3 regions of the Mesorhizobium sp. WSM3868 genome follow, and region 1 is predicted to be linked to each of the others. Evidence: predicted binding sites of a transcription regulator. Region 1 holds the regulator's gene; each other region holds the start of a gene.
The links. The regulator LexA, encoded in region 1, represses DNA repair genes until DNA is damaged. The targets are predictions, from matches to a motif close to TGTTCNNNNTGTGTTCNG.

Region 2: a site for LexA is predicted at 1,576-1,593, ahead of CK221_RS04070 (YifB family Mg chelatase-like AAA ATPase). Genes of this name have one in related genera too.
Region 3: a site for LexA is predicted at 1,778-1,795, ahead of CK221_RS20340 (UvrD-helicase domain-containing protein). Genes of this name have one in related genera too.

Annotation. Positions count from the first base shown of each region.
Region 1 is NZ_NSGB01000005.1:202,910-206,186, forward strand. Features, by position in the region: gene glp (gephyrin-like molybdotransferase Glp) at 1-1,189, shown strand, start outside; gene lexA (transcriptional repressor LexA) at 1,306-2,040, shown strand; gene CK221_RS10940 (ComEC/Rec2 family competence protein) at 2,024-3,277, opposite strand, start outside.
Region 2 is NZ_NSGB01000002.1:173,843-177,119, forward strand. Features, by position in the region: gene CK221_RS04070 (YifB family Mg chelatase-like AAA ATPase) at 1-1,479, opposite strand, end outside; gene gshB (glutathione synthase) at 1,625-2,566, opposite strand; gene CK221_RS04080 (GtrA family protein) at 2,634-3,008, opposite strand; gene CK221_RS04085 (glycosyltransferase) at 3,008-3,277, opposite strand, start outside.
Region 3 is NZ_NSGB01000013.1:53,900-57,176, forward strand. Features, by position in the region: gene CK221_RS20335 (glucose/quinate/shikimate family membrane-bound PQQ-dependent dehydrogenase) at 1-1,653, opposite strand, end outside; gene CK221_RS20340 (UvrD-helicase domain-containing protein) at 1,836-3,277, shown strand, end outside.

The sequences.
Region 1 (3,277 bases):
CGCCGAGGCGCTCCAACGCCTGTTGGACGGCGCGACCGCGCTGCCAGGCGAAAGCGTGCCGCTGGCCGACGCGGCCGGCCGGGTCCTGGCCGACCCGGTGGTGGCTCTGCGCACCCAGCCGCCCTTCAATGCGTCGGCGATGGACGGCTATGCCGTAAGGGCCGCCGACGTGGCCTCGGCGCCGGCCCGGCTCTCCGTGATCGGCATGGCGCCCGCCGGGCGTGGCTTCACCGGCTCTGTCGGCAAGGGCGAGGCCGTGCGCATTTTCACCGGCGCGCCGCTCCCCGAAGGCGCCAATACCGTCGTTATCCAGGAGAATGTCCGCGATCTCGGCGGCGGCAGCATCGAAGTGACCGAGCCGACCGCGGAAGGACGCAACGTCCGTCGCCGCGGGCTCGACTTCTGCGAGGGCGACCTGCTCCTCGAAAAAGGCCGCCAGCTCGATCCGGCGGCGCTTTCGCTGGCGGCATCGGCCAACCATCCGAGTCTCAACGTGGTGCGGCAGCCGCTGCTCGCCATCATCGCCACCGGCGACGAATTGCTGCCGCCGGGCAGCGCGCTCGGCCCCGACCAGATCATCTCGTCGAATGCCTATGGCCTCACAGCTACGGCCCAGTCGGTCGGCGCGCGCGCGCTCGACCTCGGCATCGCCGCCGACCGCAAGGACGCGATCGCGGCCCTGGTCAAGAAGGCGGTCAAGGCCGGCGCCGACGTCATCGTCACGCTTGGCGGCGCCTCCGTCGGCGACCACGACCTGATCCACGACGTGCTGACCGGCGAAGGCATGCAGCTCGACTTCTGGAAGATCGCCATGCGTCCCGGGAAGCCGTTGATGTTTGGCCGGCTCGGCGACATTCGCTGCATCGGCCTGCCCGGCAATCCGGTCGCAAGCCTGGTCTGCTCGCAGCTGTTCCTGAAGCCGCTTCTGGCGCGGCTGGGCGGCCGGTCCTGCCGGCAGGAAATCCGCACGGCCCGGTTAGGCGCCGCAATGCACGCCAACGATCTCAGGCAGGACTATGTGCGCGCCGTGGTCCGCGAAGATGCGGGGGCGCTGATCGCAACACCGTTCGGCATCCAGGATTCCTCGATGCTGAGGATGCTCGCCGATGCCAATGGCCTGATCGTGCGCCAACCCTTCGCACCGGCGGCTGAAGCCGGCGAGGAATGCAGCGTTCTGATGTTACGCTGAACAAAACGTCAACACATTCACTAAACTTTAAACGGTTGCGGAACACAACTGGAACAGATAGTGTTTGTTCTGGGTTTGTTTTTCTGATTCTGGTTTCAGAACCCATGGGGGCCGCCATGCTGACGCGCAAACAACATGAACTGCTGATGTTCATCCATGAACGGCTCAAGGAAAGCGGCATTCCGCCGTCTTTCGACGAGATGAAAGAAGCGCTCGACCTTGCCTCGAAATCGGGCATCCACCGCCTGATCACGGCGCTGGAGGAGCGCGGTTTCATTCGCCGGCTGCCGAACCGAGCGCGTGCACTTGAAGTGCTGCGCCTACCTGACTCGATCGCGCCCGGCCTCAATGCGGCGAAGAAATTCTCTCCGAGCGTCATCCAGGGCGGCCAAGGCAATCTCGGTCGCCAGATCAAACCCGCGGCGCCCGCACGCACGCCGACGCCCAGCAATGACGACGACGCCGTTTCGGCCGTCTCCATCCCGGTGATGGGTCGCATTGCCGCCGGTGTGCCGATCGACGCCATCCAGCACCAGACACATTCGATCACAGTGCCGCCGGACATGATCGCCGGCGGCGAGCACTACGCGCTCGAGGTCAAAGGCGACTCGATGATCGAGGCCGGCATCTTCGACGGCGACACGGTCATCATCCGCAACGCCAGCACTGCGAGCCCCGGGGAGATCGTCGTGGCGCTGGTCGACGACGAGGAGGCGACGCTGAAGCGCTTCCGCCGCAAGGGCGCCTCTATCGCGCTCGAGGCTGCCAATCCGGCCTATGAGACGCGCATCTTCGGTCCCGATCGCGTCAAGGTTCAGGGCAAGCTCGTCGGGCTCATCCGCCGCTACTGAAGGGCTGCGGCTTGGCTTCCGGCTTCTCGGGCTTCTTGTAAGGCGCCAACCCCCTCGCCTCACGCGAGTAGCGCCGCTGTTCGTGCCAAGGGCGGTACGGTTTTTCGACGGCGTATTGAATGGTTGCTCGCGCCGTCGCCGATTGCGGATCGAAGAAGACGGCGGCACTGCCGTCGCGCGCAAGCTGCCGCTTGGTGACGACGAGGATACGTGGATCGCGGCAGGGATTGTAGGCCGTGGCGTCGTTGATGACGATGAGGTCTGCGAAGTCGCAGGCAGGCCTGGCAGCTTCGCGGTTCTCGGCGAGCGCGACGATCGCGCCCGATGGATGCCGGCCAATGCAGAGATCGCCCGTGCAGTAAAAGGGCGATCCAGGCGGCAGGTCGACGGGATCGGCTATGTCCAGCGTGCCCTTGGCGAATGTCTCCGGCGGCACGATCGTTTCGGCCTTGAGCGCGCGTTTCCAGTTATCGGTAGTGAACTCGTTGGAGCGGGCACGATTGATGGCGAGTTCGCCGCCGCCGATCGGCATCGCCACCAGATGCGCGTCCTCCGAGATCAGCAGGTCCGGCGTGCGCACCTGCGGGATGATCATGACGGCCGCGGCAGCGAAAGGAATTGCGGTCAGCCTGAGCCACGTAGTCGCCATCGTGGCGATGACGAGCGCGATCGTCGCCAGCAGCACCGAATGGATCGAGATCAGGCCCACGGCATCGACCGGCGACCACTCCGAAATCCACGCCGAGATCGCGATCATGGCCGCCAGGCCCTTGCCCATCAAATAGAGGAAGGGCCCGTCGAAGCCGAACGGCATCATGACCGCGCTGGCGACGGCCAGAAACATCACGATCGTGACGATCGGCATGATCGCGAGATTGGCCAGCAGGCTGAGCGGCGAGACGCGCTGGAAATGCCAGATGGCAAACAGCGCCGTGGCACTTCCGGCAATGATCGACGTCATTGCGGCGCCACCTGCTCCGACTGCCAGTTTGTGCGACATGAACCGCAGGAACGAACGCTTTTCCGGCGGCGCTCTCACCTTGCCGGCGCGGTAGTCGGACCAGCCGGCATAGGCGCCGACAAGGGCGGCGGTTGCCGCGAACGACATCTGAAAGCTCGGGCCAACCACTTCATGCGGCGACACAAGGATGACGGCGATGGCCGAGATCGCCAAATTGCGCATCGTCAGCGCGGCGCGGTCGAAAAGCACGGCGATCAGCATGACGGCCAGCATGAT
Region 2 (3,277 bases), on a different contig from region 1:
GGCGAGATGGATGCGGCCGACGGTTTCGCTGGCGTCGAGATCGGCGAGCGTCCGCGCGACCTTCAGCACGCGGTGATAGGCTCGCGCCGAGAAGGCGAGCTTTTCGCTGGCGTCCTTGAGCAGCGTCAGCCCGGCGGCGTCGGGCCTGGCGATCGCCTCGATGACCGAAGGCGGGCAGTGCGCGTTGGTGGTGGCCGCCGCACCCAGCCTTTCCAGCCGCTCGCGCTGCATGGCCCGGGCGCGCGCCACGCGCTGCGCCACCGCGGCGCTGGTCTCGGCCTTGTCCGGCCGGATCAGGTCGCTTGCCGAGACTGCCGGCACTTCGATCCTGAGATCGATGCGGTCGAGCAGCGGGCCGGAAATGCGCGCCTGGTATTCGGTGCGGCAGCGCTCGCCGCGCAGGCAGCGATAGCCGGGCTCGCCCGACATGCCGCAGCGGCACGGGTTCATCGCCGCCACCAGCTGGATGCGCGCCGGATAGGTGACGCGGTGGTTGGCGCGCGCGATCACGCAGTCGCCGGTCTCCAGCGGCTGGCGCAGCGCGTCCAACGTCTGCGGCGTGAATTCCGGGAACTCGTCGAGGAACAGCACGCCGTGATGCGCAAGCGACACTTCGCCCGGCCGCATGCGCAAGCCGCCGCCCACCATCGCCGCCATCGACGCCGAATGATGTGGCGCCCGGAACGGCCGTCGGTCTGTCAGCTTGCCTTCGCCGAGCTCGCCCGCCACCGACGCGATCATCGAGACTTCGAGCAGCTCCTTCGGCGCCAGCGGCGGCAAGATCGAGGGCAGCCTTTGCGCCAGCATCGACTTGCCCGAGCCCGGCGGTCCGACCATCAGGAGATTGTGGCCGCCCGCCGCCGCCACTTCCAGCGCCCGCTTGGCGCTTTCCTGGCCCTTGATGTCGGCAAGGTCCGGCAGATCGCGCGCGGCGACCTGGATGCCGGCCTCGGGACGCGACAGCACCTGGGTGCCGCGAAAATGGTTGGCGATGGCGATCAGGCTGCGCGGCGCCAGGATATCGAAATCCTTGCCGGCCCAGGCTGCCTCCGGCCCGCAGGCGAACGGACAGATCAGGCCTTTGCCTTCGGCGTTGGCGCCGATCGCCGCCGGCAGCGCGCCGGCGACAGCGGCAATGGTGCCGTCGAGCGACAATTCGCCGAGCACGACATAGCCGGCCAGCATATCGCCAGGAATGGCGCCGAGCGCGGCCATCAATCCGAGCGCGATCGGCAGGTCGTAGTGGCTGCCTTCCTTGGGCAGGTCCGCCGGCGCGAGATTCACCGTCACCTTCTTCGACGGCATCGACAGGCCGGAGGCATGAAGCGCGGCCTGCACGCGTTCCCGGCTCTCTGCCACCGCCTTGTCCGGCAAACCGACGATCTGCATCCCGACCTTGCCCGGCGCGATCATCACCTGGACATCGACCGGCACGGCCTCGATGCCCTGGAAAGCCACCGTGCGAACCCGCGCTACCATCTTGTCTCAAGCCCCCGGATACCGGCTCGCTCGCAGGTCCTGCGATCAGGCGGCGAGCGAGTTTGGTTTAGACAACCACAGATTTGCGGCTTAAGCAAGAACATTACCGGAACATACGGTCCCGCTCAGGGGCACCTGAGGGGCGCTACTTCCGCTTTCCTTCCACGCAGTCCCAGAACAGGGCAGCAATGTCCGCGCCGCCGAAGCGCCGCACCTCGCGCACGCCGGTCGGCGAGGTGACGTTGATCTCGGTCATGTAGTCGCCGATCACATCGATGCCGACGAGGATGAAGCCGCGTTCCCTGAGCGCCGGCCCGATGCGGGCGCAAATCTCGCGTTCGCGCTCCGTCAGCTCGGTCTTCTCGGCGCGGCCGCCGACATGCATGTTGGAGCGCGAATCGTGCTCGGCCGGCACGCGGTTGATGGCGCCCACCGGCTCGCCGTCGATCAGGATGATGCGCTTGTCGCCCTTGCGCACGTCCTTGAGATAGCGCTGCACGATATAGGGCTCGCGAAACAGTTGGCCGAACATTTCGAGCAGCGAGGCAAGGTTGCGGTCGGCCTCGTGCAGATGGAAGATGCCCGCCCCGCCATTGCCGTAGAGCGGCTTGACGATGATATCGCCGAACTCCCTGCGGAAGGCGGCCACCTCCTGGGGGTCCTTGGTGATCAGCGTTTCCGGCATCAGGTCCGGGAATTCGGTGACGAAGATCTTTTCCGGGCTGTTGCGCACCCAGGCCGGGTCGTTGACCACCAGCGTCGTCGGATGGATGCGTTCCAAAATGTGGGTGGTGGTGATGTAGTTCATGTCGAAGGGCGGGTCCTGCCTGAGCAGCACCACGTCCATCTCCGACAGATCGGTGCGCACCGGCTCGCCCAGCGAATAATGACTGCCCTTCTCGTCGCGCACCTGCATCTCCTCGGCGCGCGCGAACACGTTCCCGTCCCGCATCGACAGCCGGTCGGGCGTGTAGTGGAAAAGCTTGTGGCCGCGCCGCTGCGCTTCCAGCGACAGCGCGAAGGTGGTGTCGCCGGCGATCGACACCGTCGACACATGGTCCATCTGGACGGCGATTTTCAACGGCATCTCGGGCCTCCGGCAATCTCTGCCGCCGATATAGGGAAATCGGCGGCATCTGCCAATCGGCCAGAGACTATCGGTCGAAGACCAGCCGGGAATAGCCGACGAAGGACAGCGCCATCGCGACCAGCGAGGCGACCGTCAGCGCCGCCAGCGGCGGCAGGGAGGGCAGCGCGAACAGAAGGGCACAATAGACGAGATAATTGACGATGCTGGTGGCGACGCCGACGCCCCCGTAACGCGCGCCTTCCTGCGCGATGCCTCGGCTCGACGGCGCAAAGGTCAGATGCCGGTTGATCTGCCAGGTGACGGTGAGCGCGAAGCCGATCGACAGCACGCGCGCCGCCAGCGGCCCTAGCGGCGTGACGGAAAGCAGCAGCCAGAGCGCGGCCGCATCGGCAAAGAAGCCGATGCCGCCGGCAAGCACGAAGCGGCCAAGCCGGACCATCAGGCGGCTCGCGAGGGCTTGCCCGCCTCCCTCTTCCGGGAGGCCTCGCCGTTGAAGCCCGCGCGTCGCTCGATGCGGCCGGCAGGGATGGAAAGATAGAAGATGCGCTTCTGTTCGGCCCGGCCGCGCGACACCGAATCGAGGATCAGCCCGGTGACCATCGCCAGCATGGACAAGAGGAGCAGGCCAACGGACAGCACCCAGGTCGGCATGCGCGGAACAAGTCCTGTCTCGGCGAACTCGATCAGCACCGGGATCATCAGCCCGAT
Region 3 (3,277 bases), on a different contig from region 1:
CAGTCTCTTCAGTTCGATCCGACACGCCAGCTGATCGAACATGGTGATCCCCCACATGTCGGCGCCGGTCAGCGGCTTCGGGTTGAACGACAGGTCGGAGGACGGCTGCGTCGGCGAGGTATGGTCGCCTTCGATCGCTCCGCCCGGTGCCGGCACTTCCTTCACCGGAATGATCGGTTCGCCAGTGCGCCGATCGAGCACATAAAGATCGCCCTGCTTGGTCGGCCCTACCAGTGCCGGCACCACGCCGCTCCCCGTCGTGATGTCGACCAGCGTCGGCTGCGCCGGCACGTCCATGTCCCACAGGTCGTGATGCACCGTCTGGCGCACCCAGCGCAACTGTCCGGTGTTGAGGTCGAGCGCAGTGATCGAGGAGGAGAATTTTTCGACATCGGCGCTGCGGCCCATGCCGAGCTGGTCGGGCGTCTGGTTGCCGAGCGGCAGGTAGAGCAGGCCAAGCTTCTCGTCGGCGCTCGCCGTTGACCACATGTTGGGCGAGTTGTTGGTGTAGTTCTGCCCCGCCGGCAGCGGCGTCGTCTGATCCGGTTTGCCGGAATCCCAATTCCACAACAGCGCGCCGGTGCCCGCGTCATAGGCGCGGATGACGCCCGACGGCTCCTCGGTCGAATAATTGTCGTTGACCGCGCCGCCGACGATGATCTTGCCGGCGAGGATGAGCGGCGCCGAGGTCGAATAGTAACAGCCCGACTTCGGAAAGGGCATGTTGGCCATCAGGTTCAGCGTGCCGCCTTCGGCGAAGGACGGACAAACTTGCCCGTTCGCGGCATCGAGAGCGATCAGCCGGGCGTCCGAAGTCGGCAGGTAGATGCGTGCCGCGCAGGGCTGGCCCGCCGCGATCTTCGCATCGGCGTAATAGGAAACTCCGCGGCAGGTCTGGTGCTGGCGGTTGGGATCGAGCTTGATCTTCGGGTCGTAGCGCCATTTCTCCTTGCCGGTCGCGGCATCGATCGCGATGGCGAAATTGTGGGGCGTGCAGATGTAGAGCGCATCACCGACCTTGAGTGGCGTTACCTGATAGGTCGTCTCACCGATGTCGTCCGGACCCTTCATGTCGCCGGTGCGGTAGGTCCAGGCCGGCTGCAGCTTGGCGACATTGTCCGGCGTGATCTGAGCGAGCGGCGAGTAACGCTGGCCGAACGGCGTGCGGCCGTAGAAATGCCATTCGCCCGCCGGCATGTCGCCGCCGAGATTGGCCGTCGGCGTCACCTTATCGGTGTTGAGCGTGCCGCCGATGTCCTTCGGATCGGCGGTCATCGAATAGCCGGCCACTGCAAGCGATGCGAGCACCGCCAGGATGAGCGGAGCGCGTCCGTCCGGACCGGTGAATCCCCGCCTGGCCCATGGCGTCAGCAGCCAGAGCGCGATGAGAACGATGATGCCGCCGCGCGGGCCGAGCTGCCACCAATCAAAGCCGGTTTCCCACACCGCCCAGCAGAGCGAGGCGAGCACGATCGCGGCATAGAGCCAGAGCCCTGTCGATCTGCGGCGGAAAACGAGCCAGGCGGTGATCAGGAAGGCCAGTCCGGCAATCAGGTAGTACCAGCTGCCACCCAACGTCACCAGCCAGATGCCGCCGCCGCCGAGGACCAGGCCGATAAGCAAAAGGACGAGGGAGGTGATGGTGACAGCCAAGACGATACTCCTTCGACTGTTGCGCGCTTGCGGCGCCTCTGAGGCAACGGCTTGCCGTCCCTGCCCTGTTGGCAGCTTTCTCTCGCAAGTTGCGCCTGTCAAGGCGGCCCCGAACAGGAACAACTAGAACAAAACGGAGACACTTCTGGCCTTTCGCTGCCGAATCACTACATTCGGGGGCGATGTCCGGCTTTTCGGAAGACATGCCCTTTTTTGACGAACCGAATGCGCGGCCCGCCGCCCCATCCGGCCTTGCCGCGCGCGCCATGGCCGCACGCAACGCGCAGAACCGTGCGCCCGATTATCTGAACGGCCTCAATCCCGAACAGCGGCTCGCTGTTGAAACGACCGAAGGCCCGGTTCTGGTGCTGGCCGGCGCCGGCACCGGCAAGACGCGGGTGCTCACCACGCGAATCGCCCACATCCTTGCCACCGGCAGGGCCTTTCCCTCGCAGATTCTCGCCGTCACCTTCACCAACAAGGCCGCGCGCGAGATGAAGCAGCGCATCGGCTTGCTGATCGGCGAGCAGAATGTCGAGGGCATGCCCTGGCTCGGCACCTTCCACTCGATCGGCGTCAAGCTGCTGCGCCGGCATGCCGAGCTTGCCGGATTGAAATCCGATTTCACCATCCTCGATACCGATGACGTGGTGCGGCTGATCAAGCAGCTGATCCAGGCCGAAAATCTGGACGACAAGCGCTGGCCGGCCAAGACCTTCGCGCAGATGATCGACAACTGGAAGAACAAGGGCCTTGGCCCCGACGAGATTCCGGAAGGCGACGCGCGCAGCTTCGGCAACGGCAAGGGGCGCCAGCTCTACAAGGCCTATCAGGAGCGGCTGCAGACGCTGAATTCCTGCGACTTCGGCGATCTCCTCTATCACCCGATCCGCATCTTCCGCGCCTATCCGGACGTGCTGAAGGACTATCACCGCAAGTTCAAATACATCCTGGTCGACGAGTACCAGGACACCAACACCGCGCAATACATGTGGCTGCGCCTGTTGGCGCAGAGGCCGCAATCCTCCCCCCTTGAGGGGGAGGTGTCCGCGAAGCGGACGGAGGGGGTCGCCGCGGAAGGCGCCGCCCAGTCATCAGGCGCCGGAGCGTCGAGCACTGCCGCGAGGACCCCTCCCGACCGGGCTTCACCCGGCCACCCTCCCCTCAAGGGGGAGGGAAACCGGCGTCAATCCACTGTCAACATTTGCTGCGTCGGCGACGACGACCAGTCGATCTATGGCTGGCGCGGCGCCGAGGTCGACAATATCCTGCGCTTCGACAAGGATTTTCCCGGCGCCACCATCATCAGGCTGGAGCGCAACTACCGCTCCACCGCGCATATACTGGGTGCGGCTTCGCATCTTATCGCCCACAATGAGGGCCGCTTCGGCAAGACGCTGTTCACCGACCGCAACGACCCCGAGGACGATAAGGTGCATGTCCATGCCGCCTGGGATTCGGAGGAAGAGGCGCGCGCCATCGGCGAGGCGATCGAGGCCTACCAGCGGCAAAAGCACAACCTCAACGATATGGCGATCCTGGTGCGCGCGTCCTTCCAGATGCGCGCCTTCGAAGACCGCTTCATCACGCTCGGCTTGAGCTACCGAGTCATCGGCGGTCCGCG